2 linked regions of the Azospirillum brasilense genome follow. The protein of the gene in region 2 interacts with the protein of the main gene of each other region in a pairwise test. Links are inferred from orthologs where the notes say so. Each region holds a gene or a part of one and is shown on either strand. Other genes may lie near its edges. The genes, in order: rlmB and tsaE.

What was found.
Region 1: the proteins of tsaE (region 2) and rlmB interact in binary tests that used the Escherichia coli proteins (3 or more experiments, as listed by UniProt). The link is inferred for Azospirillum brasilense from one-to-one orthologs.

What each region holds. Positions count from the first base shown.
Region 1 is NZ_CP032345.1:782,080-796,518, reverse strand. The notes cover bases 7,698-10,599. They hold rlmB (23S rRNA (guanosine(2251)-2'-O)-methyltransferase RlmB), read right to left. Parts: upstream 9,624-10,599; coding sequence 8,772-9,623; downstream 7,698-8,771. Other genes in these bases: tuf (elongation factor Tu), read left to right, coding at 10,073-10,599; D3869_RS03985 (hypothetical protein), read right to left, coding at 8,110-8,568; D3869_RS03990 (hypothetical protein), read right to left, coding at 7,742-8,014. In the rest of the region: D3869_RS04025 (ABC transporter ATP-binding protein), read right to left, coding at 1-18; D3869_RS04020 (ABC transporter ATP-binding protein), read right to left, coding at 15-758; D3869_RS04015 (ABC transporter permease), read right to left, coding at 755-2,596; D3869_RS04010 (ABC transporter substrate-binding protein), read right to left, coding at 2,767-4,008; D3869_RS04005 (MarR family winged helix-turn-helix transcriptional regulator), read right to left, coding at 4,161-4,601; D3869_RS04000 (outer membrane beta-barrel protein), read left to right, coding at 5,469-6,773; D3869_RS03995 (polysaccharide biosynthesis/export family protein), read left to right, coding at 7,006-7,578; more of tuf, read left to right, coding at 10,600-11,263; preprotein translocase subunit SecE, read left to right, coding at 11,562-11,759; transcription termination/antitermination protein NusG, read left to right, coding at 11,765-12,295; rplK (50S ribosomal protein L11), read left to right, coding at 12,430-12,864; rplA (50S ribosomal protein L1), read left to right, coding at 12,869-13,570; rplJ (50S ribosomal protein L10), read left to right, coding at 13,838-14,356; rplL (50S ribosomal protein L7/L12), read left to right, coding at 14,414-14,439. UniProt on the Escherichia coli protein: Specifically methylates the ribose of guanosine 2251 in 23S rRNA.
Region 2 is NZ_CP032345.1:1,387,469-1,403,763, reverse strand. The notes cover bases 8,397-11,223. They hold tsaE (tRNA (adenosine(37)-N6)-threonylcarbamoyltransferase complex ATPase subunit type 1 TsaE), read right to left. Parts: upstream 10,147-11,223; coding sequence 9,646-10,146; downstream 8,397-9,645. Other genes in these bases: D3869_RS06800 (NAD(P)/FAD-dependent oxidoreductase), read left to right, coding at 10,828-11,223; D3869_RS06805 (hypothetical protein), read right to left, coding at 10,179-10,616; D3869_RS06815 (aminoglycoside phosphotransferase family protein), read right to left, coding at 8,636-9,649; D3869_RS06820 (nucleotidyltransferase family protein), read right to left, coding at 8,397-8,633. Also shown: transcriptional regulator GcvA, read right to left, coding at 1-288; thioredoxin TrxA, read right to left, coding at 607-930; double-strand break repair helicase AddA, read right to left, coding at 1,142-4,612; double-strand break repair protein AddB, read right to left, coding at 4,761-7,739; more of D3869_RS06820, read right to left, coding at 7,854-8,396; more of D3869_RS06800, read left to right, coding at 11,224-11,850; D3869_RS06795 (Spy/CpxP family protein refolding chaperone), read right to left, coding at 12,089-12,649; D3869_RS06790 (response regulator), read left to right, coding at 12,836-13,561; D3869_RS06785 (ATP-binding protein), read left to right, coding at 13,563-14,942; D3869_RS06775 (NAD(P)/FAD-dependent oxidoreductase), read left to right, coding at 15,179-16,295. UniProt on the Escherichia coli protein: Required for the formation of a threonylcarbamoyl group on adenosine at position 37 (t(6)A37) in tRNAs that read codons beginning with adenine.

The sequences.
Region 1 (14,439 bases), 610 kb from region 2 along the record:
CAGCGGCCGGCCGGTCATGCGGCACCTCCCAGATAGACGGCTTGCACGCGCGGGTCGGCGCGCACGGCGTCGGGCGTGCCCTCGGCGATCAGCTGGCCGCGGTCGAGCACGATGATGCGGGTGGCGTGGCCGAACACGACGTCCATGTCATGCTCCGTGAACAGAACGGCGAGGCCGCGCTCGCGGACGAGGGAGGAGGTCAGGGCCATCAGCTCCTGCCGCTCGCCCGGGGCCATGCCGGCGGTGGGTTCGTCCATCAGAAGGATCTTCGGATCACCGGCCAGCGCCATGGCGAGTTCCACGCGCTTGAGGTCGCCGTAGGCCAGCACGCCGCAGGGCCGCTCCGCCTGGGCGCCCATGCCGACGCGCTCCAGCAGGGCCATCGCCTCGTCGCGGAACCCGGCGGCGGCCGGGGTCCACAGCCCGAACAACCGCCTGTGGACGGACAGCAGGACCATCTGCACGTTCTCGCGCACCGTCATCGAGGCGAAGGTGGCGGTGATCTGAAAGGTGCGGCCGACGCCCATCCGCCAGATGCGGCGCGGCGGCAGGCCGACGATGTCCACCCCGTCCAGCCGCACCGTGCCCGCGTCGGGCCGGAGCTGGCCGTTGAGCAGGTTGAAGCAGGTCGTCTTGCCGGCGCCGTTCGGCCCGATCAGCGCCAGCACCTCCCCGGCGTCCAGCGCGAAGGACACGCCGCGCACGGCCTGCACGCCGCCGAAGGCGCGCTGAAGGTTCTCGACGGCGAGGCGGCTCATGACTCCCTCCCGCGGGTCCACAGGTCGCGGGCGAAGCCGGCGACGCCCTTGGGGAAGGCGAGGACCAGCACCAGGATGACGGCGCCCAGGACCAGCCGCCACCAGTCGGTCCGGCTCATCGCCTCGGTCTCCAGCAGGTGGAACAGCGCCGCCCCCACAACCGGGCCGCTCAGCGTCTGGATGCCGCCCATCAGCACCATGACCAGCGCGTCCACCGACACCGGCACGGCCATCAGCGTGGGGAAGACGCTGCCCTTGGCGAAGGCGTAGAGCCCGCCGGCCAGACCGGCGGCGGAGCCGGCCAGGGCGAAGCTCAGCCACTGGTGCCGGCGCACGTCGATGCCCACCGATTCGGCGCGCAGCGCGGAATCGCGCCCGGCGCGCAACGTGTAGCCGAAGGGCGCGAAGGCGGCGCGGCGCAGCAGCAGCAGCGCGCCGCCGGCCAGCGCCAGGGTCAGCCAATAATAGGCCGCCTTGCCCGCCGCCCACTCCGGCGGCCAGACGCCGAGGATGCCGTTGTCGCCGCCGGTGACGCCGTACCACTGGAAGGTCACCGACCAGACGATCTGCGCGAAGGCCAGGGTGAGCATGGCGAAATACAGCCCCGACCGCCGCACGCAGAACCAGCCGGCGGCCAGCGCCCCCAGCCCGGCGACCAGCGGCGCGGCGGCCAGCGCCAGCGGCATCGGCACGGCCAGATGCTTGACCAGCAGCGCCGCGCCGTAGGCGCCGAGCCCGAAATAGGCGGCGTGCCCGAAGGAGACGAGGCCGCCCAGCCCGATCAGCAGATGCAGGCTGGCCGCCAGCAGCGCCAGGATCACCACCTCGGTCAGCACGATCAGCGCGTAGTCGCCGGCGACCAGAGGCACCGCGGCCAGCAGGGCGAGCAGCAGGGCGGGCGCCCAGCGCGCCGCGCCGGCCGCGGCGATCAGCGGCGGGCCGGGGCTGGCGGCGGTCGGCGGCGCGTCCTCCGCCCGGCCGAGCAGGCCGTAGGGGCGGATGACCAGCACCACCGCCATGAACAGGAAGACCAGGACCAGCGTGATCTGGGGAAAGACCAGGATGCCGAAGGCCTGCAACTGCCCGATCAGCAGCGAGGCGACGAAGGCGCCGGTCAGGCTGCCCATGCCGCCGACCACGACGACGACGAAGGCCTCGACCACGATCACCATGTCCATGTGCAGGTTCACCGCCTCGCGCGGGACCTGAAGGGCGCCGCCGAGCCCGGCCAGCGCCGATCCCAGGAACAGCACCCCGGTGAACAGCCGCGCCGGATCGACGCCGAGCGCCGAGGCCATGTCGCGGTCTTGAGTCGCCGCGCGGACCAGCGTGCCCCAGCGCGTGCGGTTGAACAGCAGCCAGAGCAGGCCCAGCACCAGCGGCCCCAGCCCGATCAGCACAAGGTCGTAGAGCGGGAAGGGCTGGTCCAGAATGTCCACGGAGCCGCGCAGCCCCGGCGCCCGCCGGCCCAGCAGATCCTCCGACCCCCAGATCCAGGAGGCGGCGTCCTGCACCACCAGCACGACGCCGAAGGTGGCGAGCAGCTGGAACAGCTCGGGCGAGCGGTAGAGGCGGCGCAGCAGCCCGACCTCCATCAGCGCGCCGAGCAGCCCGACCACCAGCGAGGCCGCGGCCACCGCGCCCCAGAAGCCCAGCGGCGTGGTCCCCCAGCGCTCCACCAGCGTCCAGCCGAGATAGGCGCCCAGCATGTAGAAGGAGCCGTGCGCGAAATTCACGATCCGCGTCACGCCGAACACGATGGTCAGCCCGGACGACACCAGGAACAGCGTCGCCGCGGTGGCGAGGCCGCTGAGGAATTGCACGAGGTAGAAGGACATCGGCTCTTTTCGGCAGTCTGCGGGGGGCGACCGGTTGCCCCCTCCCTGACCCTCCCCCGCTACGCAGGGGAGGGGATAAAAACTCCCTCCCTTGCCGAAGGCGGGGGAGGGAAGGGGCCCGCGGCACCGCCGCGGGAAGGGTGGGGGCAAACGCGGCCCTCCTCAGCCCCTTACTCCGGGCGCATCTTGCGAACGGCCTCGTCGGACGGCAGATAGTCCGCGCCGTCGGCGTAGCGCCAGCCGGTCATCGCGCCCTGGCCGCCCTTCACCGTGGTCTTGCCGACATAGGCGCCCATCGTCGCCTGATGGTCGAGCGCGCGGAAGGTGATCGGGCCGAAGGGGCTGGACAGGGCCAAGCCGGACAGCGCGTCCACCACCTTCTCCGCATCGGTGGAGCCGGCCTTCTCCACGGCGGCGGCGATGGCCTTGAAGGTGGCGTAGCCGACGACCGAGCCCTGGCGCGGCGGCTCGTTGAAGCGCTTCGCATAGGCCTCGCGGAAGGCCTTGTGCTCGGGCGTGTCGATCTGCTCCTGCGGGTAGCCGGTGACGATCCAGCCCTCCGGCGCCTCGTCCTTCATCGGGTCGAGATATTCCGGCTCGCCGGTCAACAGGCTGACGACGGTGCGGTTGCGGAACAGGCCGCGGCCCTCGCCCTCGCGCACGAACTTGGCGAGATCGGCGCCGAAGGTGACGTTGAAGATGGCGTCGGGCTTGGCCGCGGCCAGCGCCTGCACGGTCGGCCCGGCCTCCAGCTTGCCCTGGGCCGGCCACTGCTCGGCGACGAACTCGACGTCCGGACGCTTCTCCGACAGGAGCTGGCGGAACCACTGCACCGCCGATTGGCCGTATTCGTAGTTGGGAGCGACGGTGGCCCAGCGCTTGGCGGGCAGCTTCGCCGCCTCCTCCACCAGCATGGCCGCCTGCATGTAGGTGCTGGGGCGCAGGCGGAAGGTGTAGCGGTTGCCCTTGGTCCAGGTGATGGCGTCGGTCAGCGGCTCCGCCGCCACGAAGGGCACCTTGTTGCGCGCGGCGAAGTCCGCCACGGCCAGCCCGACGTGGGAGAAGTAGGTGCCGGCCAGCAGCTCGACCTTCTCGTTCGACAGCAGCTCCTGCGCGACGCGCACGGCGTCGTCCGGCTTGCCGGCGTCGTCGCGGGAGACGACCTCCAGCTTGCGCCCGCCGAGCAGGCCGCCGGCCGCGTTCACCTCCTCCACCGCGAGCTGCCAGCCCTGGCGGTAGGGGATGGTGAAGGCCGGCAGGCCGGTGTAGCTGTTGATCTCGCCGACGCGAATCGGCCGTCCGTCCGATGGGGCCGGGGCGGATTGGGCGTGGGACACCGACGGCGCGGCGATCCAAAGGGCGGTGGCGAGGGCGGCAGCGCCCGGCGCAAGCAGGAGATGGCGGCGGTTCATGGTCGGCGGTATCCCGGCGCGGTTGGCGGCTGCCCGAACGCATGGAACGGCAGCGTGAACGCAGTGTCTGCGTTCATAGCAAACCCACCGCAAAAGTCACCGTTCCGTTGCGCCGCACCAACCGGGTTTTCCGCGGGCCGATGCCGCCGGCCTCACATCAGGCGGGAGAGAAGCAGGAGGAAGGTCGCCTGCTCCTCCGGGGTCAGCGGGTCCAGGGTGCGGTGATGCGCCCGGGTGGCGTTCTCCAGCAGGGTGCTGACCAGCGACTGGCCGGCGCGGGTCAGGCTGACGCTGGTGCGCCGCCGGTCCTGCGGGTCCGGCTGGCGCTCCACCAGCTTGCGCTCGACAAGGCGCAGGATCACCCCCTGGGTGGTCGCCGGGTCCATGAAGGTCAGCCGGCCGAGCTGGTTCTGCGACAGCGACCCCTCGGTCCGCAGCGTGACCAGGGCGCCCCATTGGGTGGGGGTGAGCTGGGAGTCGCCGATCATGTCCATGAAGATGGAGGACGCGCGCTGATGGGCCCGGCGAAGGCGGTAGTGCGCCTGCCCGGTCAGCAGGTAATCGTCGGTCGGAGGATGGGCGATCTGATCCATGGGCGCACACGAGCGTTGCGGAGCCGGACCGTTTCCGGTTGCGGCGGGTGTCGGCGGAACACCGTGCGACAGGTTCGGCACCGAGCCCGGGGAGTGTTCCCGGGATTGCGCCAAATGCAGCAGGCTTCGCTTTGAAGCCTAGGGGTGGAAGTCGCAATAGGCAACGCTCGCTGCTGCGGCATAGAGCCACAGTCTAGACCCCGTCACTATTTGCATTGAAAAGCACTCGCGAACGAAGATGAGTCGCGGGTTTCAAGAATCTTGCTGGGGGACTAGGCCGCAATCTGCATATGCGGGTGTGTTTTGGTCGTACCAGAGGGTTGTCCGTATTTCGATTATGGGTTTTGCTTCGGCGGGTAAGTGTTCGGTGGCGGAGTCCTTTCGCGGTCGGACTTCGGCAGGTCGCCATCGGGCGGCGGAACACTCCCCGGTGTGTAGGGCGGCATCACGACATCGTCACCCGGGTGGCGCGGCGATTTGGGCGGCGGGGGAGTGGTCAGGGGCTTGGTCATGCTCGGCGCGTCCTCATGGTTCGGGTTGGCGCGGCTCCGGACCGCCTTTGCATGAACGGACGCCGCCGATGGCTGGTTCCCAGGCCGGCGCGTGCGCGTCCTTCGTGGTCGTATGACCTTAGCTCTAATGATGCGGGCGTATGGCAATAGAGCGCCCGTCTGACGCAAGTCTTGTTGCGCCAACAACACAGGGGCGGGCAAAAACCACGGTTGAACGGCTTCACTGTTGCACGGACATCACGCCATGAGTTGTCTTTGCAGCGACTGTCCGCTTCTGCCGGAGCGGCGAATGCACATTCCGAGGCCATTCGGCCGCCCGATACGAGCCACTGATTTCAGCCTTGCGCGGTGACCCATGAAGCCCAGCTCCCTGTCCTTCCTCGCCCTCGCGCTCGCGCCCACCGTGCTGACGGCGCTGCCCGCGGCCACGCCGGTGGGCGCCCAGGAACTGCAGCCCGGTGAAACCGTGCTGGAGCGCCGCCGTCCGGAGGTCGAACAGCTCGGCATCCGCGCCGGATCGTTCCGTATCCTGCCGCGCATCGAGACCGGCCTGACCTATGAAAGCAACGTCTTCGCGACCGAGAACGACACCCGCGACGACTTCATCTGGGTCACCCAGCCGCGCGTCGACGTGCGTTCGGATTTCAACAACCACGCCCTGAACTTCTCGGCCTCCGGCAACATCGGCCGCTTCTTCGACTACTCGTCGGAGAACTACGCCGATTACCGGGCGCAGGTGGACGGCCGCTACGACATCACCCGTGACAGCTCGGTCAGCGGCCTGCTGTTCAGCCGCCGCGACCACGAGGGACGGTCCGACCCGAACTTCGACGTGTCGCTTGGCACCGGCACCGTGGTGCCGCGCTTCGCGGAGCCGGTGAACTACTTCACCCACGGCGGCGAGGCTTCGTTCAACCAGCGCTTCAACCGCCTGCGCGTCCGCCTGACCGGCGGGGCCCAGTACACCTCCTACCAGGACGCCGAACTGACCAGCGGGCGGACGGAGTCGCAGGAGGATCGCGACCGCTGGAGCTACACGGGCACCGCCCGCGCCGGCTACGAGTTCATCCAGGGTTACGAGGCCTTCGTCCAGGGCTCCTACAACTGGACCCGCTACCGGCTGACTCCGGATTTCGGCGGCGTCAACCGCGACTCGGACGGCTACGAGGTCGTCGGCGGCCTGTCCACCGACCTCACCGGCCTCATCAACGGCGAGATCTATGCCGGCTATCTGAGCCGGACGTACGACGACCCGACGCTGAAGGATTTCGGCGGTCTGGCCGTGGGCGGCCGCCTGAACTGGTCGGTGACCCAGCTCACCTCGGTCACCGGCTCGCTCAGCCGTCAGGTCCGCGAATCGACCTACGCCCGCGGCAGCCAGATCGCGTCGAGCTACAACCGCACCGTCGCCGCCGTCGGCGTGGATCACGAGCTTCTGCGCACCCTGCTGCTGAACGCCCGCGTCCAGTGGCGCCAGGACGACTTCAACGGTGTGGACCGCACCGACGACGTCTACACGCTGGGGGCCGGTGCCAGCTACCAGCTCAGCCGCTATGTCTTCGTGAATGGCGGTTATACTTACGAAAAGCGTAACTCGAACCTCAGTGGCTTCGATTATTCCGACAACCTGGTCTATCTGCGCGTTGGCGCTCAGATGTAATCAGTTCGTCTGAAGCATGCACAGAGGGGCGCTCATCTTCCGATGGGCGCCCCTTTTGCATTTCCGCCTATACGGTGACGCGAATCCTTTTCCTCCGTTGGCGTTACTTCCTCTCCACTTTTTCCCAAGCGCGTGCGAGTTGCTAGTCTCCCTCCGTGACCGCTCAGGGTTCGGCCGCTCCATCCGCGGGCGGCTGGACCCGATGTCCTCACGAGCCATGGAAGGGTAAGGGATGAATCGACGTAACGTGTTCCGCGCGCTCGGAATGACCGTGGTCGCCGCCGCGATGGTCGGCTGCGCCGGTGGCCAGGATGCCCCTCTCGAACCGCCGGGCGTCGCCCAGATGACGGACTACCGCCTGGGGGCCGGCGACGCGCTGCGCGTCATCGTCTTTGGCGAGGAGCAGCTCTCCGGCGAGTTCCGCGTCGACGGTTCGGGCAAGGTCGCCATGCCGCTGATCGGCGAGGTGACGGCCCGCGGCCATACCCCGCGCGAGTTGGAGACCGACATCGCCAAGCGCCTGTCGCAGGGCTATGTCCGCGACGCCAAGGTCAGCGTCGAGGTGCTGAACCACCGGCCCTTCTTCATCCTGGGCGAGGTCCGCAACCCCGGCCAGTACCAGTATGTCAACGGCATGACCGCCCTGTCCGCGGTGGCGATGGCCGGCGGCTACACCTACCGCGCCAAGGAGGACTACGTCCTGATCACGCGCGGGGCCGATCCCAAGAAGGAACTGCGCCGCGCCCCGATCACCACCCCGGTGATGCCCGACGACGTGCTGCGCGTGCCGGAGCGCTATTTCTGATCGGCGACCGGTTCCGAACACTCGCCGGACGGTCCATCAAACGGCCCATTTGTTTCGGAAAACTGGGGCGGTCGCCCCGCCAGCATTCGACGCCATGACGATGTCCCTCTTCCCACCCGGAAGAGGGACATTTTTTGCGCGGACGTCCGACCCGCCGCGGCGGTCATCCATCGTCGCGGGTGCCCTCGCCGTAGGGAAGATCGCCTTTGCGGAAGGCGTCGGCGCCCTTGGAGTGGCCCGAGGGCGCGCGGGCCTCGGGAGGGGCGTGATCATGATCGCTGGCGGCGGGAGGCGGTCGGGTGCCGGCGGCCTCGTCATCGGTGCCCAGCGGGGCCGCAGCGGGGTCGGAGGCGGGTATCTTATCGCCGGTCAGCCCCTTGTCGATGGCGTCGCGCAGGCGCTGCGCCCCGGCGTTGGGGGTATCGGGCTTTTCCATGGGGGAAACCTGGATCGGTTGCGGGACGGGATCGTCCCTCCTCCCAACCGACGCTCCCGGCTGCGGTTCCCCCCGAATGGGGCGAGGCGGCCGTTTCAGGAACGCAGGGCGTCCCGGTCCGCTTCGTCCAGGCTGTCGAGCCAGTCGTCCATGGAGATCATGGGCGGCTCGTCGTTGGCGCGCCGGGCGGCCTCCACCAGCTCGGTGTCGGCGGTGTTGGAATGGACGATGAACCAAAGCATCAACCGATTCGCGTCATCGTCGTTCAGCGGACCGCCGCGCTCGGCGGTCGCGATCAGTGCGTCGATGCTGGCAAAGTAGCTGCGGTGGGCCTGCTCGTGCCGCTCACGACGATCGGTGGCCAGGACGGCCATCTCCGCCGTTTCCGTGGCGAAATGCCCGGCCACCGCGTGACGCAGCGCGGTCAACTCCGCCAGCCCGAACGGACCCCCCGCGGTCATCGCCGAAAGCAGATCGAGAATGGCGCCATGCTCGGCGTCGATGACGCCGGAGCCGGTCGGGATGAGGGAGCCGCCGTGGAGAGCGTGCGTCATGGGCGGGGCCGGGCGTCGGTCTGCCGGGGGGGGAGGTGGTGCCGGTTGCAGGGCTCGAACCCGCGACCTTCGGTTTACAAAACCGCTGCTCTACCAACTGAGCTAAACCGGCGCGCCGCCCGGCCAGACCGCGGCGGGCGCTTACACTAGCGTCCCGCGCGGTCCGCGGCAAGCCTCACCTGAGCGGCGCGAACGGCGACGCCTCAGCGCAGCCGGGCGACCTCGTAGAGGGCAACGGCGGCGGCGTTGGACACGTTCAGGCTGCCGACCGGCCCCTGAGTCGGCAGGCGGGCGATGACGTCGCAGCGCTCCATGGTCAGGCGGCGCAGTCCGGCGCCCTCCGCCCCCAGCACCAGAGCGGTGCGGCCGGTCAGGTTGCATTGGGCGAGCGTGCCCTTCCCCGACTCGGCGAGACCGACGGTCCAGAAGCCGGCCTGCTGGAGGTCGGCCAGCGCGCGGGCGAGGTTGGTCACGCGCACCAGCGGCACCGACTCCAGCGCACCCGAGGCGCTCTTGGCGAGGACGCCGGTGGTCTCCGGCGCGTTGCGCGCCGTCACCACCACCGCCTTGGCCCCGAAGGCCGAGGCGGAGCGCAGCACCGCGCCGACATTGTGCGGGTCGGTCACCTGGTCGAGGACGACGATGAGCGCCGACGGGTCCGAATCGGCCTCGGCGCAGACGTCCTCGATCCCGACCTCCTCCAGCGGGGCGACGTCGACCGCCACGCCCTGATGCACGGCACCCGGCGGCAACATGCGGTCCAGGTCGTTGCGGTCGGCCGGCATCAGGCTCGGCCGCTGCAGCCCACGGGCCTTGGCCTGGGCCAGCACCGGCTCCAGCGCGGCGCGGCCCGCCTCGGTCGCGATCAGGCGGTGGATGCGCCGCTCCGGGTTCAGCCACGCGGCCGACACCGGGTGCAGGCCGTAGAGCAGGACGCCCTGCGCGCCGCGCCCGGAGGGGCGGTCGCCGCGCGACTCGCGGTGGGACGGGGAGTGACTCTTGGCCGGGGCAGGGGGCTGGCCGTGGGGCGCGGATGGCTTCTTCGAACGGGTCATGGTGTCCGGCTGGAGGGGGCAGGCCTAAGCCCGCCGCGGTTATTCACAGTTTTCTGGTTTGGACTGCTTCAGACGTGTTGACAAGGCCTGAAAAATTCTCATAGTGCCGAACTCCGCGGCGGGCATGTCCCGCAGCGGGCCTGAGGAAGGGTGGCCGAGTGGTTAAAGGCAGCAGACTGTAAATCTGCCCGCGTACGCGTACGCTGGTTCGAATCCAGCCCCTTCCACCACTACATTCCACGGCTTGTCCGTGATCGCAGTTCCCGGTCGATAGCGCCGGGCGGGGCATGGCAGGCGGGTGTAGCTCAATGGTAGAGCAGAAGCCTTCCAAGCTTACGACGGGGGTTCGATTCCCCTCACCCGCTCCAATCCCCCCGCGCTAAGGGAAATGTCGGTCTCGGCCGGGCCATTGTGTGCGTCCGGAACGTCGGGAACGAAAGACCAAAGCGATGGCGAAGGCAAAGTTTGAGCGGAACAAGCCGCACTGCAACATTGGCACGATCGGCCACGTCGACCACGGCAAGACGTCGCTGACGGCGGCGATCACGAAGGTGCTGGCCGAGAGCGGCGGCGCGACCTTCACCGCCTACGACCAGATCGACAAGGCGCCGGAAGAGAAGGCGCGCGGCATCACGATCTCGACCGCCCACGTCGAGTACGAGACGACCAACCGCCACTATGCCCACGTCGATTGCCCGGGCCACGCCGACTACGTGAAGAACATGATCACGGGCGCCGCGCAGATGGACGGCGCGATCCTGGTCGTGTCGGCCGCCGACGGCCCGATGCCGCAGACCCGCGAGCACATCCTGCTGGCCCGCCAGGTCGGCGTGCCGGCGCTGGTGGTGTTCATGAACAAGGTCGACATGGTCGACGATCCGGAGCTGCTCGAGCTGGTCGAGATGGAGGTGCGCGAGCTGCTGTCCTCCTACCAGTTCCCGGGCGACGACATTCCGATCGTCAAGGGCTCGGCGCTGTGCGCTCTGGAGGACCGTTCGCCGGAGATCGGCCGTGACGCGATCCTCAAGCTGATGGCCGAGGTCGACCAGTACATCCCGCAGCCGGAGCGTCCGAAGGACCGTCCGTTCCTGATGCCGATCGAGGACGTGTTCTCGATCTCGGGCCGCGGCACGGTGGTGACCGGCCGCGTCGAGCGCGGCATCGTCAAGGTCGGCGAGGAAGTCGAGATCGTCGGTCTGAAGACCACGGTCAAGACCACGGTGACCGGTGTGGAGATGTTCCGCAAGCTGCTCGACTCGGGTGAGGCTGGCGACAACATCGGCGCGCTGCTGCGCGGCACGAAGCGTGAGGACGTCGAGCGCGGCCAGGTTCTGGCCAAGCCGGGCAGCATCACGCCGCACACCACCTTCAAGGCCGAGGCCTACATCCTGACGAAGGAAGAGGGTGGCCGTCACACGCCGTTCTTCACCAACTACCGTCCGCAGTTCTACTTCCGCACGACCGACGTGACGGGCATGGTGAAGCTGCCGGAAGGCACCGAGATGGTGATGCCGGGCGACAACATCTCCATGGAAGTCGAGCTGATCGCTCCGATCGCCATGGACGAGGGCCTGCGCTTCGCCATCCGCGAGGGTGGCCGTACGGTCGGCGCCGGCGTCGTCGCCTCGATCATCAAGTAAGTTAAAGGTGTCGATCCCGCCGTCGTTCCCCATGGTTCGGCGGCGGGATTGATCCCTGTCGTTTTCGGCATGCCGGCCGATAAAAAGGCTAGCAAGCCACGCGGCTATGCGCTATAAGCTCCGCTCCCCGCCGGGGGTAGAGCCTGCGGCGATAGGAGTGTAGCTCAATTGGTAGAGCACCGGTCTCCAAAACCGGGGGCTGGGGGTTCGAGCCCCTCCACTCCTGCCACGCCGTACCGAACCAGAACGGGCCGCTGACCGCGCCCTACACGTCGCACCGGAGCCCGCACGGTCTACGATGGCTAAAGTGAACCCCGCAGAATTCGCGCGCGACGTCCGCCGCGAGGTGGCCAAGGTCACCTGGCCGACCCGCAAGGAAACCGGCGTGACGACCGCCATGGTGTTCGTCATGGTGGTGCTGGCTTCGCTGTTCTTCCTCGTCGTGGATCAGGTGCTGGCCTTCGCCGTCCGTATGATCCTTGGGCTGGGAGCCTGATCGCCATGGCCGCGCGCTGGTACGTCGTTCACGTCTATTCGGGCTTCGAGAAGAAGGTCTCCCAGGCCATCCGCGAGAAGGCGGCCCAGAAGGGTCTGGAAGACAAGTTCGAAGAAATCCTGGTGCCGACCGAGGAAGTGGTCGAGGTGCGCCGGGGTTCCAAGATCAACACCGAGCGGAAGTTCTTCCCCGGCTACGTCCTCATCAAGATGGATTTGACGGACGAGTCCTGGCATCTCGTGAAGAACACGCCAAAGGTCACCGGGTTCCTTGGCGGCGGCGGCAAGCCGCAGCCGATCAGCCAGCGTGAGGCCGAGCGGATCATCCATCAGGTGCAGGAAGGCTTTGAGCGCCCCAAGCCCTCGATCACCTTCGAGGTGGGCGAGCAGGTTCGTGTGAGCGACGGCCCCTTCACCTCCTTCAACGGCATCGTCGAGGAAGTCGACGAGGAGAAGGCCCGCCTCAAGGTGGCGGTGTCGATCTTCGGCCGCTCCACGCCGGTCGAACTGGAATACACCCAGGTCGAGAAGGTCTGAGACCAACAGTTTTCCCGGGGCACGTGATTAAAAGTCACGTGCTCCTTTCTGCTGCGGAAGGCCCGCCATAGCCGCACCGCAAAGCCCCGCGACGCCGGACAGCGTATCGAGGCGTCGTATCTGGAGGTTGTGACATGGCAAAGAAAATCGTCGGCTTCATCAAGCTGCAGGTTCCGGCCGGCAAGGCGAATCCGTCGCCGCCCATCGGCCCGGCGCTCGGTCAGCGCGGCCTGAACATCATGGAGTTCTGCAAGGCGTTCAACGCCAAGACGCAGGACCTGGAAGTCGGCATGCCGATCCCGGTGGTCATCACCGCCTACGGCGACCGTACCTTCACCTTCGTCACGAAGACCCCGCCGGTCAGCTACTTCCTGAAGAAGGCCGCTGGCATCGACAAGGGCTCGCAGACCACCGGCAAGGGCGCTTTCGCCGGCAAGATCACGAAGACCCAGATTCGTGACATCGCCGAGAAGAAGATGAAGGACCTGAACGCCCACGACGTCGAGGCGGCCGCGAGCATGATCGCTGGTTCCGCCCGCTCGATGGGCCTCGAAGTGGTGGAGGGCTGATCCCATGGCGAAGCTCGGCAAGCGTCTGACCGACTCCTACAAGAAGGTCGACCGCGAGGCGCTCTACTCGCTGGAAGGCGCCGTCTCCCTGCTGAAGGGCCTGCCCAAGGCGAAGTTCGATGAGACCATCGAAATCGCCATGAACCTGGGCATCGATCCGCGTCACGCCGACCAGATGGTCCGCGGCGTCGTGAACCTGCCGAACGGCACCGGCAAGACCGTGCGCGTCGCCGTGTTCGCCAAGGGCCCCAAGGCGGATGACGCCCTGGCCGCCGGTGCGGACATCGTTGGCGCCGACGATCTGGCCGAGAAGATCCTGGCCGGCAACATCGACTTCGACCGCTGCATCGCGTCCCCGGACATGATGGGCGTCGTCGGCAAGCTCGGTAAGGTGCTCGGCCCGCGCGGCCTGATGCCGAACCCGAAGCTCGGCACCGTGACCCCCGACGTGGCCGGCGCCGTGAAGGCCGCCAAGGCCGGCGCCGTGGAGTTCCGCGCCGAGAAGACCGGCATCGTGCACGCCGGCGTCGGCAAGGCCAGCTTCTCGGAAGAGGCCCTGGTGCAGAACATCCGCGCCTTCGTGGATGCCATCACCCGCGCCAAGCCGACCGGTGCCAAGGGCCAGTACCTGCTGAAGGTCTCGCTGTCCTCGACCATGGGCCCGGGCCTGAAGCTGGATCTGTCCACTCTGGCCGCCACGGCCTGAGTGACCTGAGTTTCACCGCCGGCTCCTTCGGGAACCGGCGGTGATCGGGTGTCCCTGCGGGGGCGCCCACCCTGTCCAAGACCGCTGGTGCCGGCGTCTCTCCGGAGGCAACGGCTTAAACCCGCCAGAGCAGACAGGAGTTGAACCGTTAACCACGCGGGTTCGCCCGCGGTTCAGGAACGGCTCGAACTTCTGGGACAGGTTCGCCGGGGCTCCTCACCGAAAGGGAAGGGGTCCCTCGTAAACCTCTGTGCAAGGAGGCGATCCGTGGATCGTACACAAAAAGAAGCGACGATCGCGGACCTGCAGTCGAAGCTCCAGGAAACGGGCCTGGTGGTGGTCACCCACCATCTCGGCCTGACGGTGGCGGAAGTCACCGACCTGCGTGGCAAGATTCGGGCCGCGGGCGCGAGCTTCAAGGTGACGAAGAACCGGCTCGCCCGCCGCGCCCTTCAGGGCACGCAGTTCGAAGGTCTGGACGGTCTCTTCAAGGGACCGACCGCGATCGCTTACTCGAAGGATCCCGTCGCGGCCGCCAAGGTGGTGGCCGACTACGCGAAGACCAACGAGAAGCTGAAGATCGTCGGTGCCGCTCTCGGCGACCAGATCCTCGACGCGGAGGGAGTGAAGGCTCTCGCCACACTCCCGTCGCTGGACGAACTGCGCGCCAAGCTCGTGGGCATGATCCAGACTCCGGCGACCCGTATCGCCGGCGTTCTCCAGGCTCCGGGCGGCCAGGTCGCCCGCGTGCTGGCGGCCTACGCGAAGAAGGACGAGGCGGCCTGAGCCGCACCCGTCTAGCTGTCTACCCATCCCAGAACATCGAGTTGTTGGAGCATTAAAATGGCTGATCTGCAGAAGCTGGTCGA
Region 2 (16,295 bases):
GAGCCGCCCGCTGGGCGCGCGGCCGGGCACGCTTTCCGTCGCCAGCGCCAACGACTGCAGCGCGTCGCGCACGCGGGGCAGGTAGGCGTGGCCGGCGGGGGTCAGCGACAGGCTGCGGTTGCCGCGCAGGAACAGCTCCACCCCCAGCCAGTCCTCCAACGTCTGGATGCCGTGGCTGACCGCGCTGGGCGTCAGGTGCAATTCTTCCGCCGCCGCCTTGAAGCTCTGGTGGCGGCCGGCGGCCTCGAACAGGCGCAGGGTGTTGAGGGGCGGCAGACGGTAGGCCATGGCCCGCGCAGTCTGCGGTGTTGGCGTATTGGCTGCAAGGGAATGTCCTCAACCACCGGAGCAAAGAGCCCTCGCCCCCCTGGGGAGAGGGAGGGGACCCGCGCCGTAGGCGTGGGGAGGGTGAGGGGGCCGGTGCGCTTGCCGCGCACCGCCAAGGGGCATGCTGCCCCTTGGCAATCCCCTGGCGTGGGCTTGATGCCCACGCTGCCCCCTCACCCTGACCCTCTCCCCGGAGGGGAGAGGAAATTGGTCTTGCAGTGCCCAAACAAAAAGCCCCGCCGAAGGGGCGGGGCTTTTCGATCGTCCGGGGGGCGGGGCTCAGAGAGCTTCGTCGACCCACGTGAACAGGGCGGTCTTCGGCAGGGCGCCGATCTTGGTGGCGGCGACGTTGCCGTTCTTGAACAGCATCAGCGTCGGGATGCCGCGCACGCCGTACTTGGTCGGGGTGCCGGGGTTGTCGTCGATGTTCAGCTTGGCGACGGTGACCTTGCCGCCATACTCCTTGGCGAGGTCGTCGAGCGCGGGAGCAATCATCTTGCAGGGGCCGCACCACTCCGCCCAGAAATCGACCAGGACCGGACCGTCGGCCTTCAGCACGTCCTGCTCGAAGCTGTCGTCGGTGACCTTGATGGGATCGCTCATGTGACCTCTATGCCTGGGTTCAGGGGCACCGCCGCGCCGATTTTCCACCGGCGGCGGACCCATCCCTCATCGGTGGAATTTGGCAAAATGTATGACCGACCCCCCTCGCCGGTCAAGCCGGGGCGCGAATGCGGTCTCGTCAACCCAATCCGCCGCCCCGTGCAACGCGGCCGGGGGTGAAAAGTTCCAAAGGCGGACTATCGCGCGCGCCTCACTCCGGAAGCTCCATCAAAGCCGGGGTGTCGGTCCACAGCAGGACGCAGCGCACGGCCTTGTCCGGGTAGATGGCGCGGAGCGCCGCGCGGTAGGCCTCCATCTGGCGGACATAGACGGGCGGCACGTCCTCCGCCCGGACGGGCGGCGGGCGGTTGGTCTTGTAGTCGACGATCCACACCGCGTCGTCCTCGATCACCAGCCGGTCGACCCGGCCCGACAGGGCGCGCCCGGTCACCAGACCGACCACCTCCACCTCGGCGCGGGAGTTGGGGCCGAACAGGCGGGCGAAGCGCGGGTCGGTCAGGACGCGCATCGTTTCGGATGCGATTTCATCCTGCCGCTCCGCCGTCAGCTCGTGGCCGGGACGGGCGAGGTAGCGGCGGGCGGCGGCCTCCCGCGCGTCGGGCGGCAGGTCGGGCAGGGTCTGCATCAGCCGGTGGATCAGCAGGCCGCGCTTGAAGCGCGCGCCGTCGTCCTCGCCCAGCGGGGAGCGCATCGCTGGCTCGTCCCCGTCCGGGCGGGAGGGGGTGAGGGGGCGCGACGGCTCCGGTTCCTCCGGGGCGGCGGCGGTCAGCCAGGGCGGCGCTTCCTGCACCGCCAGCACGCGGCCGGCCCCGGCGCCGTCCGGTTTGGGCACGGCGGTCTGCGGGTCGGCCAGCCGCCAGCCCTCGCCGCTCCAGCCGTCCGGGCAGAGGGTGGAAAAGTCGAAGGGGTGCGGCACGCCGATCTCGCCCATCGCGGCCTCGACCAGCTTGTACCAGCAGGTGTCGGACGGCTCCTTCTTGCCCTGGTAGCCGCAGACGTACAGCCTGTCCTCCGCGCGGGTCAGGGCGACGTACAGCAGGCGCCTGTACTCCTGGTCGCGGCGGCGGTTGGCGCGGGCGCGCGCCTCGGCGCACAGCGCGTCCTCCTGCGAGCGGCGAGCGGCGAAGAGCGGCACGGCGCAGCCCTCGTCGGGCCAGAGGATCGGCGGGCTCTGGGTCGGCGTGCCCAGCGTGTCGGGCAGGAAGACGATGGGCGCCTGGAGCCCCTTGGAGCCGTGCACCGTCATGATGCGTACGCGTCCGCCGCCCTGCTCCAGCTCGCGCTTGATCTCCGCCTCGCTGGCCGCCAGCCAGGCCAGGAAGTTCTGCAGCGACGGCGGCTCGGTCTTCTCGAAGGCGAGGCATACGGCCAGGAACTCGTCCAGCGGGTCCTGGGCGTCGGGGCCGAGCCGCTTCAGGATGGCGCGGCGGCCCGACCCGTCCGGATCGGCCGGGCAGGGGGCGGCCAGCAGCCCGGCGAACAGCTCGTAGGGCGCCAGGAAGTCGGTGCGGGCGAGCTGAGCGCCCAGATAGCGGCGGGCCGGGCGGTAGGCCGGGTCGTCCTCCGCCTTCGCCACCAGCGCCCGCCACAGCGTGCCGCGCCGCCCGTGGGCGAGGTCGAACAGCTGGTCCTCGGTCAGCCCGACCAGCGGCCCCTTGAGGACGGTGGCCAGCGTCAGGTCGTCCTCCGGCAGCAGCAGGAACTCGCACAGCGCCATCAGGTCCATGACCGCCAGCTGCTCGGTCAGCACCATGCGGTCGACACCGGCCACCGGAACGGCGCGGTCCTTCAGGGCGCGCACAAGCTCCGTCACGAAGGCGGTGCGGCGGCGGACCAGCACCATCACGTCGCCGGGCTGGATCGGCCGGCCGCGCGACTCGAGCGACTCGCCGCGCTGGGTCCAGTCGCGGATGGTGTCGGCGATGACCGCGGCCAGCCGGGCCGACGGCGAATCGGCGGCCTCGCGCTCCACCGGCGGCGCCCAGGCGGGCGGGTCGGCGGCCTCCGCCGGCTTCACCGGGGGCCACAGCTCGACCAGACCGGCATGGCCGCGGCGGAAGGCGCGGTGGCGGATCACCGGGCTCGTTTCGGAAGCGACACCATCCTTGGCGCCGTCCAGCCCGAACACCGCGTCCACGGTCTGCAGCACGGTGGCGGTGGAGCGGAAAGAGATGTCCAGCGCCACCGCGTGCCAGTCGCGCTCGGCGGCCTTGGCGCGGGTCTGGAAATGGCGGCGCATCCGGGCGAATTCGGCGGGATCGGCGCGCTGGAAGCTGAAGATCGACTGCTTCTCGTCGCCCACGGCGAAGACGGTGCGCGTCGTCTCGCCCCCGTCCCGGGCGCTGAGGCCGGCGAAGAACTCCTCGGCGATGGAGCCGACGACCTGCCACTGCTCCGGGTTGGTGTCCTGGGCCTCGTCGATCAGGATGTGGTCCAACCCGCCGTCCAGCTTGAACAGCACCCAGGGCACGGCGGGGACGCCGTCCTTGCCGCGCAGCAGGGCGTTGGCCGACAGGATCAGGTCGTCATAGTCGAGCAGCGCCTTGGCCTTCTTCTTCGCCTCATAGGCGCTCAGAAGCGACTCGGCCAGGGTCAGCAGGGCGGTGGTGGAGGCGGCGACTCCGGCCGAGCGAACCCGTTTCATCAGCGAAACGAGCCGCTCCGCCTCACGCTCCAGAGCCGTCAGGGCAGCGGGGAAGGAGGTTGCCGGCTTCTTGGTGATCAGCGTCTTGCGCGCGCCGCCCTCCGCGGTCAGGAAATGGCGGACGTAGATCTGGAAGGCGCGCACGCGGTTTTCCGCGGCGTCGAGCCAGCTCTGGATGCCGACTCCGCGCTCCTCGTCGGTCTTGCTGCCGGTGGACAGAGCCCGGCAGGCGTCGCGCAGCCCCGGAACGTCGAAGGCGTGGTCGGCGCAGGCCTCGCGCAGGATGGCGGCCTCGGTGATGCCGGGCGGCACACCCAGGGCCTCGTGAACCGCGTCCACCGCGCCGTCCAGCCCGTGGAAGCTCTCGAACAGGCGCTGGATGCGCCCGCGCTCGCTGGCCAGCTCGGCCAGGATGTCGGCGAACTCCTCGGCGTTTAGCTCGGCGGTCAGACGGGCCATCGCCTTGCCGAGCGGGCTGTCGGGGGCGGCGCGCCCGGCGTGCAGCACCTCGTCCCGCGCCTCGGTCAGCAGGCCGGCGGCGGTGCGCTCGTCCATCACCTCGAAATGCGGGGCGAGTCCGGCCTCCAGCGGGAAGCGGCGCAGCAGCGACTGGCAGAAGGCGTGGATCGTCTGAATCTTCATGCCGCCCGGGCAATCCACCACCTGGGCGAACAGCCGGCGGGCGATGGTGCGCGTCTCCGCGCTCGGCCGCTCGCCGCAGAGGTCGGCGAGCCGGTCCTCCAGCCCCTCGTCGGGCAGGGTCGCCCAGATGCCCAGCGTGCGGTTGATGCGGATGGACATCTCCGCCGCCGCCGCCTTGGTGAAGGTCAGGCAGAGGATGCGCGCCGGCGCGGTGCCGGACAGCATCAGCCGCAGCACGCGGTCGGTCAGCACCTTCGTCTTGCCGGACCCGGCGGAGGCGCCCACCCACACCGACGACAGCGGGTCGGAGGCAAGCCGCTGCGCGACGTTGGGGTCCAGCGGAAGCTCGCGGACGGGGAAGTCGAGGACGGTCATGGGCGGGTCGTCATGTGTGAGGCGTTGCCCCCACCCTCCCCATGCTGCGCATGGGTCCCCTCCCTCCCCCGCTGGGCAGGGGAGGGCCTTGATTCCCTCCCCTGCGAAAGCGGGGGAGGGTTAGGGTGGGGGTTATGACGTGTACTCATCACCCCTCACCCCCATCGCCACCCGCCGACCATTCCTGCACCCGCGCGAGGTGGGCGTAGTCGGTGTAGCGCGGCGCCATGGCCGGGCGGGGGCAGGATCGGTAGGGGGTGGCGGGGTCGTCGAAATGGCGGATCAGCTCCTCCAGACCGGCGCGGGCCTCGGCGGCCAGAGTCGCCGGGTCGCCCTTCACCGCCTTCTCCTCGCCCGGCGGGTCGCCGCCGGACAGGCGCCAGAAGGCCAGCTCGGCCACCCGGTTCTTCGCAACCCCGGCGAAGCCGCCGGCCTCGGCCATGGCGGCCTCCAGCGGGAGCTGCGGGGCGAAGCCCAGCTCGATCTCGCGGGTCGAGGGCGGGGTGCCGGTCTTGTAGTCGATCAGGACCAGCCCCTCGCCGCCCGAATCGATGCGGTCGGCCTTGGCGGTCAGCAGGAAGGGGCCGGCGGGGCCGCTCAGCGCCAACTCGCCCGACACCTCGGTGGCGAGCGGCTTCAGGTTGCGGCGGCGGTCGCGCTCCAGCCCGATGAACCACTCGGCGATGCGCTCGAAGCGCGGCCACCAGAAGGCCCAGACATCGGGGTGGCTGTGCAGCAGCGGGCCGAAGGACTCGCGGCCCATCGCCAGCAGCCGGTGCAGCGCGTCGTCGGGCAGTTGGCCCGGATAGGCCTTCACGAAGGCGTCCAGGGCCGCGTGGATGAACTGGCCGCGGTCGGCGGCGCCGGGGTCGGCGGCGATGGGGTCGAGCTTGCGCAGGCGCAGCACATGCTCGGCGTAGATGGCGTAGGGGTCGCGCATCCACTTCTCGATCTTGGTGACCGACAGCTTGCGCGGGCGGGCGGACACGGGCGGGCGCGGCTCCGGCGGGGCGACGGGGCGCACGGCGTCCGGCTCGTCCAGACCGCGCGCCCAGGCCAGCCAGGGCTCGCCGGCCAGCTCGATCCGCCCGTCCAGACCCAGCGCGCGCAGCACCGTCTCCAGCCGCAGCAGCCAGCGCGACGGGACGGTGGGCGTGCCGTCCACCCGCTCCGCGCGGGTCAGCACGACCTCCTCGGCGCCGCAGGCGTGGGTGAAGTCGTGGGCGGACAGGCCGACCATGCGTTCCGGGCTGGGCAGGCCGAAGTCGCGGCGCATCGGGCGCGACATCCAGGGATCGGCGTCGGGGTCGGGCGGCCAGGTCCCCTCGTTCAGCCCGCCGAGGATCAGCAGATCGAAATGCTGGAGGCGCGCCTCCATGGGGCCGAGGATGTAGAGGCGCGGGTGCAGGCCGAAGCGCGGGCGCACCGGACGCATCGCCATCAGCGCGTCGAGCAGCGCCGGATAGTCCTTGCCGGGAACGGCGGGGAAACCGTCCGCCGCCTCCAGCAGCTCATGGACGAAGGTCGCCGCCTCCTCGCCGTCGTCCTGCCGCCAGAGGAATTCCGACCCCGGCGCGTCGGTGCGCGAGGCCAGCGCCTCCGCGAAGGCGACGTGCGCGCGGACGAGGTCGCTGAGCGGGGCCTCGCTGAACAGCGCTTCCATGAAGGGGGCGGCGAGCGTTTCCAGGTTCTCCAGCCAGCCGAGCAGGGCAGCCTGCTGGTCCGGGTGGTCGAAGCGGTCGGCGGCCTTCAGCGCGGCGATCAGCCCGGCGAAGCCCTCCGCCGGGCGGGGGCCGCGCAGCACGGTGCGCTCCAGCGCGCGGGCGGAGCGGCGGAACTCCGCCGGATCGTGCCCGCCAGCGGCCAGCGGGTGCTTGGCGAGCGCCAGCAGGGCCAGCGGGTGGGCGCGGCTGGCGGCCAGTTCGGCGGTCAGCCGCAGATAGGTGCCGACCGCGGTGTGGACCAGTGGCTGGCCCGCCGAGTCGTTGACCGCGATGCCCCAGCGGGTCAGCGCCATGGCGACCCGGCGCGCGAGGTTGCGGTCGGGCGAGACCAGCGCCGCCGTCTTGCCCGGCGTCTCCAGCGCGTGGCGCAGCAGAAGGGCGATGACCGACGCCTCCTCCTCCGCGGTCGGCGCGTCGATGCGGGTCAGCCCGTCCAGGGCCGCGGCGTCCAGCCCGTCCAGCTCCCGCCAGCTTTCCGTGGTGGCGGCGGGGCGCATGGCCTCGGCGAGCAGGCGGGCGCGGGCGGCCCGCGGCTCCTCCGCGTCGTTCCAGCGGCGGACGGCGGCGCGGCCAACCGACAGCCGGTCGAGCAGATGGGCGAGGCCGTGTTGCGGGTGCGCCTCGTCGGCGCGGATGGCGTCCCAGCTCGCCTCGTCGGCCTCCAGGTCCAGGCCGGGCAGAACGACGGCGCCCTGCGGCAGGGCGGCGACCACCGCCAGCAGGTCGGCGGAGGCCGGGATGGAGCCGGTGGAACCGGCGGCGATGACCAGCCCCTGCGGCGGCTCCGCCCGCCAGAGCGCGGCCTGGGTCTGAAGCACGAGGTTGCGGCGCTGCGCGGGATCGGTCAGGGCGCTGGCGCCGAGGATGGCCGGCCAGTGCTCCGTGACGATCTTCAGGAACTCCAGCGTCACCTGCCAGTGCTGGGCGTAATCCTCCGGCACCAGCGAGGCCAGCCGGTCGAAGGCGACGTTTTCCGTCCACACCGCGTCGATCAGCCGCCCCAGGTCGGCGCCCAGCCGCACCGCCTGCGCGGTGGTGGCCGACACGCCGGTCGCCTGGAAGATCAGCCGGGCCAGCATCATCTGGCGCTTCAGCCCGCTGATCGGGTCCGGCAGCTCCAGCGGCACGCCGGGCAGCTCCTCCGCCGAGGTCAGGCTGAGGGAGGCGGCGTCCAGCTCGCCCAGCGGGCTCATCCGCGGCAGCAGCATCGGCTGCCCGCCGGAGCGGCGCAGGAAGGCCTCGCGCAGCGAGCGGCAGGAGCGGCGCGTCGGCAGCAGGACGGTCACCCCGGCCAGCGCCAGCGGGTCGTTCCCCACACGGTCCAGGATGCCCGCGGCGAGCTGGTCCACGAAGGACACGCCGGTGGGAATCGAATAGACCTTGGGCTCAGCCCTGCCGCTCATGCCTGCCCCGGAAGCTGTATCGTCAGACGCTCGAGGATACTAGATGTGGGGCAATGAGACCACAAAGCGTCAAGGAATACAAAAATTCTCACAAAGGGCCGGCCGGGTGGCCGGTCAGGTGGTGACCACCGACACGTCGCTCATCGACAGCATCTCCTCCGTCTCGGCCAGAGCGTCGGGGGTGCCGATGTGGAACCACAGCCCGTCATGGGCGAGGCCGAAGAGGCGCCCGGCCTCCTGCGCGCGGTCCCAGACGCGGTTGGTGGAGAAGGCGCCGTCGGGGGTGTCCTGCCCGAACAGCTCCGGCTTCACGATCTGGACGCCGGCGTAGACGAAGGGGGCGATCTCCATCTCGCCGCGCCGGGTCAGCCGGCCCAGCGGGTCCATGTGGTAATCGCCGCGCCCCTCGTAGCCCACCGCCTTGGTGGTCGCCATCAGCAGGAGGAGCGCGTCCATCTCGTCCGGGTTCCAGTGGCGGGCCAGCCGCGCCAGCGTGGGGGAGGGGCCGTCGAGCCACAGGATGTCGGCGTTGACCACATAGACCGGGTCGGTACCGAGCAGCGGCAGCGCCTTCTTCACGCCGCCGCCGGTTTCCAGCAGCGTGTCCTCCGGCGACAGGGTGATGGCCGGGCTGGTCCGTCCCGCCAGATGGGCGGCGATCATTTCGCCCTTGTAATGGCTGTTCACCACGGCGGCGGTCACGCCGGCCTCTTCCAGCCGGTCGAGCGCGTGGTCGAGCATCGGCTTGCCCATCACCGGAATCAGGGGCTTCGGGCGCTCCAGGGTCAGCGGGCGCATCCGCAGGCCCAGCCCGGCGGCCATCACCATGGCCTTGGCGGGAACGGTGGTCACAGGCGACGTCTTGGTACGGGTCTTCTTCGAGACAGGCGACATAATCAATCCGGCTCCGGAACGACAAGCTCCGCGCGGGTACCCGGCGGCAGATGACGGGCAAACCAGTCGGCGACCGGGGCCAGTTCGGGCTTGGCGAGCTGGCCTTCCAGAAGCCGCCAGACGCGCGGCAGGTGAAGGAGATAGCCGCGTCGGCGCTGCAACGCCAGACGCACGAAGATGGCGACGATGCGGGTGTGCCGGATCGCGCCCAGCACCGCGTAGGAGCGGCGGAAGGCGTCCCAGTCCCGATCCGGGAAGGCCGCCCGGTAGCGGTCGAGCAGCACGCCCTCCAGCCCGGCGGGCAGGTCGCGGCGGGCGTCCTCCAGCAGCGACACCAGATCGTAGGCGACGGGGCCGAGCCCGGCGCTCTGGTAATCGATCAGCCCGGCCGCCCGCAGACCGGGCCGGGGCAGCCGCATCACGTTGTCCACATGGTAATCGCGCAGCAGCAGCGACTGCGGCCCGGCGCAGGCTCCCGGCACCACCGCGTTCCACGCCGCGTCGAAGTCGGACCGCGCCTTGTCGGACAGCGGTTTTCCGGTCGCCGCAGGCATGTAGACGTCGGCGAACAGCGCCACCTGCTGCGTGAACAGGGCCGCGTCGTAGAGCGGCAGATTCAGGCGGGCCGCCTCCTCCACCGGGAGGCGGCGGTGCAGCTCGATCAGAACGTCGGTCGCCAGTTCGTAGAGCGGGCGCGGCTCCTTCCCGGCGTTCAGCAGGCGGGTCAGGGTGCCGTCGCCGAAATCCTCCTGGATGGCCAGCCCCGCCTCGACCTCCGCCGCCAGGATGGCGGGAACGGAGAAGCCCAGCCGGTCCAGGGTGGCGCCGATGGCGATGAAGGGCACCAGATCCTCCGCCGGGACGGGGGTGTCGACCAGGATCAGCGTCCCGCCGTCCGGAGTCGTCAGCCGCTCGTAGCGGCGTGCCGAGGCGTCGCCGGCCAGCGGCTCGCGTTTGGCGCCCTCCAGCCCGTGGCGGGCGAGGAAGGCGGCGATCTGCGACGCGCGGTCGGTCACGGCCGCTCCATTCCGGTGAGGTCAAGGGTGTGCAAGCGCGATTCCCAGGCGCCGTGGCCGGTCAGGGTGGCGCGGCGCTCGGTCGGCCCGGCGAAGCTCATCGCGACGTCGAGGCGGTCGGCGGGCAGCAGCGGCCCCAGCCGGTCCGGCCATTCCACCAGCAGGACGGCCTCGGCGCGGGCCTCGTCCCAGCCCAGTTCGGTCACCTCGTCGGGGCCGGACAGGCGGTAGAGGTCGAAATGCCAGACCGGACCGATGTCGGTGTCGTAGGTCTGGACCAGCGTGAAGGTGGGGGACGGCACCTCGGCGTCCTCCTCCGTCACGGCGCGGATCAGGGCGCGGCACAGGGCGGACTTGCCGGCGCCCAGGTCGCCGCGCAGGGCCACGAGGTCGCCGGGCGCCAGCGCCGCGGCCAAGCGGCGGGCCAGCGCGGCGGTCGCCTCCTCGCTCGGCAGCGCAACGGCGCGCGTGTTCGGGGTGGAATTGGTCTGGATCATGTCACGGGATGCGGTCAAATCAACGGCGGCAATCAACGTCGCGAGGCGGCCTTGCGCGGCACCGGGCCGGGGGAGGAGGAGGGACCGGGCGCGGGCTCCGCCGCTTCGATGCGGCCCTCCACCAGACGCGGGGGCTTCTTGAAGTTCATGGTGATCATCAGCGTCAGGGCGCCGTTGATCAGGTACAGCATCTTGTCGGACTCGACGGGCAGGGGGATCTTGCGCCCCATGCAGTAGGACACCAGCGCCGCCGCGACCTCGGACTCGTGCAGGGTCATCGTCCGGTCGTCGCCCTCGTCCCCGGTGACCTGGATCAGCGTCTCCACCCCGCCGCCGCCGGGCTGGCCGGGGCGGTAGGTGACCTTGCCGACCGTGCCGCTGGGCAGCGGCTCCTTCATCCGGCGGCGGCGGTCGAGCACGGCCTTCACCACCTCCTGGTCGGTGAACACGAGGCAGCGCAGCTCCTTCATCGCCAGTCCTTCATTGCGGCCGCTCCGGCACGGGGAAAACGCGCAAATCCTACCCCACCGCGACCGCGCGCCCCGAAGGAAATCGGCGGGACTGCACCCATTTTGCGCGCGCCGTTCGCCCTCCCCGTGCAGGGCGGGGTTGACCGGGCGCGCGAAACCGGACAATTGAAGGCGTCATCGTTCCCCCCGTTTGCACAAGGCAGCGCGTCCCATGTCGCACACCGTCCATCGCACCGACGTCGTCATCGTCGGCGCCGGCCCCGTCGGTCTCTTCGCCGTGTTCGAATGCGGCATGCTGAAGATGCGATGCCATGTGGTGGACGCGCTGGACATGGTGGGCGGGCAGTGCACCGCGCTGTACCCGGAAAAGCCGATCTACGACATCCCGGCCCACCCGGCCATCGAGGCCGCCGACCTGATCGACCGGCTGGCGGAGCAGGCCGCCCCCTTCAACCCGACCTATCATCTGGGCCAGCAGGTCGAGAAGCTGACCCGGACGGAGGAAGGGCGCTGGCTGGTGGAGACCAGCATCGGCACCCGCATCGACACCCAGGCGGTGATCATCGCCGCCGGCTGCGGCGCCTTCGGCCCCAACCGCCCGCCGCTGGACGGGCTGGAGCAGTATGAGGGCACGTCGGTCTTCTACATGGTCCGCCGCAAGCAGGATTTCGCCGGCAAGCGCGTGGTGATCGCCGGCGGCGGCGATTCCGCCGTGGACTGGACGCTGTCGCTGGCCGACGTGGCGGAGAAGGTCTACGTCGTCCACCGTCGGCCCAAGTTCCGCGCCGCCCCGGAAAGCGTCGCCCGCATGGACGCGCTGGTCCGCGAGGGCAAGGTTGAGATGGTGGTGCCCTACCAGCTCTCCGGTCTGGTGGGCGAGAACGGCCAGCTCTCCGCCGTGCGCGTCGCCACGCTGGACGGCGAGGAGAAGGACCTGCCGGCCGACGCGCTGCTCGCCTTCTTCGGCCTGTCGATGAATCTGGGGCCGATCGCCGAGTGGGGCCTGAACCTGGAGCGCAGCCACATCGGCGTCAGCCTGCCCGGCTGCGCCACCAGCGCCCCCGGCGTCTACGCCATCGGCGACATCGCCACCTACCCCGGCAAGCTGAAGCTGATCCTCTGCGGCTTTTCCGAGGCGGCGCAGGCGGCCCACGCCATCCACCCGCTGGTCCATCCGGGCGAGGCGCTGCACTTCGAATATTCGACCTCCAAGGGCGTTCCCGGCGCCGAGTAAGAACGGAAACGGGCCGCCGGGGAACCGGCGGCCCGCTCCGTCAACGGCTGACGGGAGGCAGGACAGGGTGACATTTGAAGTCCCCTCTCCCCTCCGGGGAGAGGGTTAGGGTGAGGGGGTTGTGCTTTTGCCGGACCTGCCGCCAAGCACAACCCCCTCACCGGCCCTCCGGGCCACCCTCTCCCCAGGGGGGAGAGGGTTATAGAGGCCGAATGCGACAGCCCTGGAGGCAGGGAGATCAGCCGCCGCGGGGGCCCTTGTCGGGACCCGGGCCGGGGCCATGGCCGGGGCCGTGATGGCGCGGGCCGGGACCGCCCATGCCGGCGCCCATCATCCCGTGACCGGCGCGGTCGAGGAAGCGGTCGGCCTGCTTCTGCTGGTCCGGGGTGAGCTGGGCGTAGAGGTCGGTCGCCGCCGGGCGCACCTGCTGGAGCTGGGCGAGGCGGGCCGACATCATGGCCTCCATCCGCTCAAGCCGGGCCGGCGCCGCGGCGGGCATCGGCTGGTCCTTGTACTTGGCGCAGAGGTCCTGGGTGGGCTTCTGGCTCGCCTTCGCGGCGTCGGCGAACTTGGTCCAGGCGGCGCGCTGCTGGTCGGTGATGTTCAGCTTCTTCTCGGCGTAGGCCAGCATGCCGGCCAGCCGGGCGTCCTGATCCTCGCACATCCGGGAGAAATGCCGGCCGCCGTCCGGACCGGGGCCAGGGCCGGCGCCGGGACCCGGCTGCTGCTGGGCGAAGACCGGCACGGCGAGGCCGAGGCCGAGAACCAGCGCGGCGGTGGTCATCATAGCGCGTTTCATGGGGATGCTCCTTGTTATCGACGGGGTCTTGCGTTCCCGATGACCCCGATGATGGGCCGGCAACGTATCCGGTTGATGTCCGGCCTTCCGTGAATTGGTAACGCTGTGTAACAGCCGGCCTCCCCGTAACGTGGCGTTACACATTTCTTCTTCACCCCGGCGCCCGCGCGTCGGATCATGCGTTCCATGGACCGCACACCTCACCTGCTGGTGGTCGACGACGACCGCGAAATCCGCACCCTCCTGTCGCAGTTCCTGACGCGGCACGGCTTCCGCGTGACCGGGGCCAAGGACGGGGTGGAGATGATGCGCACGCTGGACACCGCGCGCGTGGACCTGATCGTGCTCGACCTGATGATGCCGGGGGAGGACGGGCTGAGCCTGTGCCGCCGCCTGCGCGCCACGCCCGAGACGGCGCAGACGCCGGTCATCATGCTGACCGCGATGGGCGAGGAGACGGACCGCATCGTCGGGCTGGAGATGGGGGCCGACGACTATCTGGCGAAGCCCTTCAGCCCGCGCGAGCTTCTGGCCCGCGTCAAGGCCGTGCTGCGCCGCGCCTCCGGCCCGCCGGTGGCCGGCGGTGCGGTGGGCAAGACGCTGGGCTTCGAGGGCTGGACGCTCGACCTCGCCAAGCGCGAGCTGCGCTCGCCCGACGGGGTGCTGGTGCAGCTCTCCGCCGGGGAGTACGACCTGCTGGTCGCCTTCGTGGAGCATCCGCAGCGGGTGCTGACCCGCGACCAGCTGCTCGATCTGGCGCGCGGCCGCTCGGCGGTGCCCTTCGACCGCTCCATCGACGTGCAGGTCAGCCGGCTGCGCCGCAAGATCGAGCCCGACCCCGCCGACCCCACCATGATCAAGACGGTGCGCGGCGGCGGCTATCTGTTCACCCCGGCGGTGACGGGGGCCTGAGATGGAGACTGCTCGCAAGAGCCGCCTGCTGGTGGCCCGGCGCTGGCTGCCGGACAGCATCGCCTCGCGGCTGGTGCTGACCGTGGTTCTGGCGCTGCTGCTGACCCAGGCGGTCAGCGCGCTGGTCTATCTGACCGACCGTCCCCCGGGGCCGCCGGCCCACAGCATGCGCGTTCTCGTCCAGCGCGTGACGGCCATCGTCCAGCTCGTGGAGAGCACCCCGCCGCAGGAGCGGCGGCGGCTGGTCAAGGCGATCGACGACCCGGTGCTGCGGGTGGACTGGAATCCCGAGACGCCGCGCTTCGCCAACCAGCGCGAGGGCTTTCCCTTCGACCGGCTGCGCCGCGCCATCCGCGGCGAGCTGGACGATCCCGACCGCGCCGTGGTGGTCGAGGTCCGGCGGGAGCGTCCCATGCCCGGCCCCTTTCCGGTGGACGAGCACCGCTGGGGCGCCGACGTCCGGCTGTCGGTGGGGCTGAAGGATGGGTCCTGGCTGACCTTTGTCGGCGGCGACCCGCTGGAGGGGCCGTTCCGGCTGCTGCGCTTCGCGCTGTGGATGGCCGGCATCGTCGGGGCGGTGGCTCTGGTCTCGGTCTGGACGGCGCGCCGCATGACCGCCCCCATCGCGCGCTTCGCCGACGCGGCGGAGCGGTTGGGCGTGGACGGCGAGGCGCCGCCCCTGCCGGAGGCCGGCCCCCAGGAGCTGCGCGCCGCCACCCGCGCCTTCAACCGGATGCAGGCGCGTCTGGCCCGCTTCGTCGCCGACCGCACCCAGATGCTGGCGGCGATGAGCCACGACCTGCGCACGCCGCTGACCCGCCTGCGCCTACGCGCCGAGCTGGTCGAGGACCCGGAGATGCAGCGCAAGATGCTCGCCGACCTCGACGAGATGGCGGCGATGATCAACGCCACGCTCGCCTTCGCCCGCGACGACGCCAACCACGAGCCACGCGGCCCGCTCGACCTCGCCGACCTGTTGCAGAGCCTGTGCGACGACCGCGTGGACGCCGGGCACGCGGCGGCCTACGAGGGGCCGGCGCACGCGACGGTGGACGGGCGCCCGGTGGCCCTGCGCCGCGCCTTCGCCAACCTGATGGACAACGCCATCGCCTATGGCGGCGGCTTCACCGTGCGGCTGCGGCCCGCGGACGGGGAGTTGCGGGTGGAGATCGAGGACGGCGGTCCCGGCATCCCGGAGGCCGAGTTCGAGAAGGTCTTCGCCCCCTTCTACCGGCTGGAGCGCTCGCGCTCGCGCGACACCGGCGGGGTGGGGCTGGGTCTGGCCACCGCCCGCACGGTGGTGCGCGGCCACGGCGGCGACATCGCGCTGTCCAACCGTCCGGAAGGCGGCCTGCGGGTGACGGTGACCCTGCCGCGGTGAGCTTTATGGACCTGGCATAGGCATCAATTTTGGTAGCTCAGCCCCCACCCCGGCCCTCCCCCGCTGCGCAGGGGAGGGAGATTTCTGCGAAGCGGCGGCAGTCCCCTCCCCTGCGCAGCGGGGGAGGGTTAGGGTGGGGGCAACGGTGGCATCCGTTGGACCCGGGAATGCACCGCAACATCGGCGGCGCATTGGCGGTTATCGGTGCAGGATCGCCTTCACCGGAGGTTGCCGCCGTGCCGCAGATCGACCGCACCCCCTCGCCCGTGGACAGCCGCCCCCATGTCGTGATCGTCGGCGCGGGATTCGGCGGTCTGGCCTGCGCGGAAGCCCTGGGCGGGACGAACATCCGCGTCACCATCATCGACCGGAACAACTATCACCTGTTCGTGCCGCTGCTCTATCAGGTGGCGACCGCCGCCCTGTCGCCCGCCGACATCGCCGAGCCGATCCGCCGCATCGTCAGCCGCCACCCCAACGTCGACGTGGTGATGGGCGAGGTGACCGGCGTCGACCGCGCCGCCAAGCGGGTGGAGCTGGCCGACGGCAGCTTCGTCCCCTACGACCGGCTGGTGCTGGCCACCGGCTCCTCCTACAGCTATTTCGGGCACGACGACTGGGCGGAGATCGCCCCCGGCCTGAAGACCATCGAGAACGCCCGGCGGATCCGCGCCCGGCTGCTGATGAATTTCGAGCAGGCGGAGATGTGCGAGGATCCGGCCCGGCAGAAGGCGCTGATGACCACCATCGTGGTCGGCGGCGGCCCCACCGGGGTGGAGATGGCCGGGGCGGTGGCCGAACTGACCCGCTTCACGCTGGCCCGCGACTTCCGCCGCATCGACCCGCGCACCGCCCGCGTCCTGCTGGTCGAGGCCGGGCCGCGCATCCTGTCCACCTTCCCGGACGACCTCGGCCAATACGCCCGCCGCAAGCTGGAGGAGCTGGGCGTCGTCGTGCTGACCGGGCAGGCGGTGGAGAGCATCACGCCGGAGGGCGCCACGGTCGGCGGGCGCTTCATCCCGGCGGGAGCCATCGTGTGGGGCGCCGGGGTCAAGGCGTCGCCCGCCGGGTCCTGGCTGGGGGTGGAGACCGACCGCAGCGGGCGCATCCCGGTCGGTGCCGACATGGCGGTGCCGGGCGTGCCCGACGTCTACGCGCTGGGCGACACGGCGGCGCTGGCCGGCGACGACGGCAAGCCGCTGCCCGGTCTGGCCCAGGTCGCCAAGCAGCAGGGCGAGCATCTCGGCGGCGGGCTGGAGGCCAGCCTGCTGCGCGGTCAGCCGCTGGAGCCCTTCCGCTTCCGCAACCGCGGCAACACCGCCATCGTCGGGCGCAGCGCCGCCGTCTTCGATT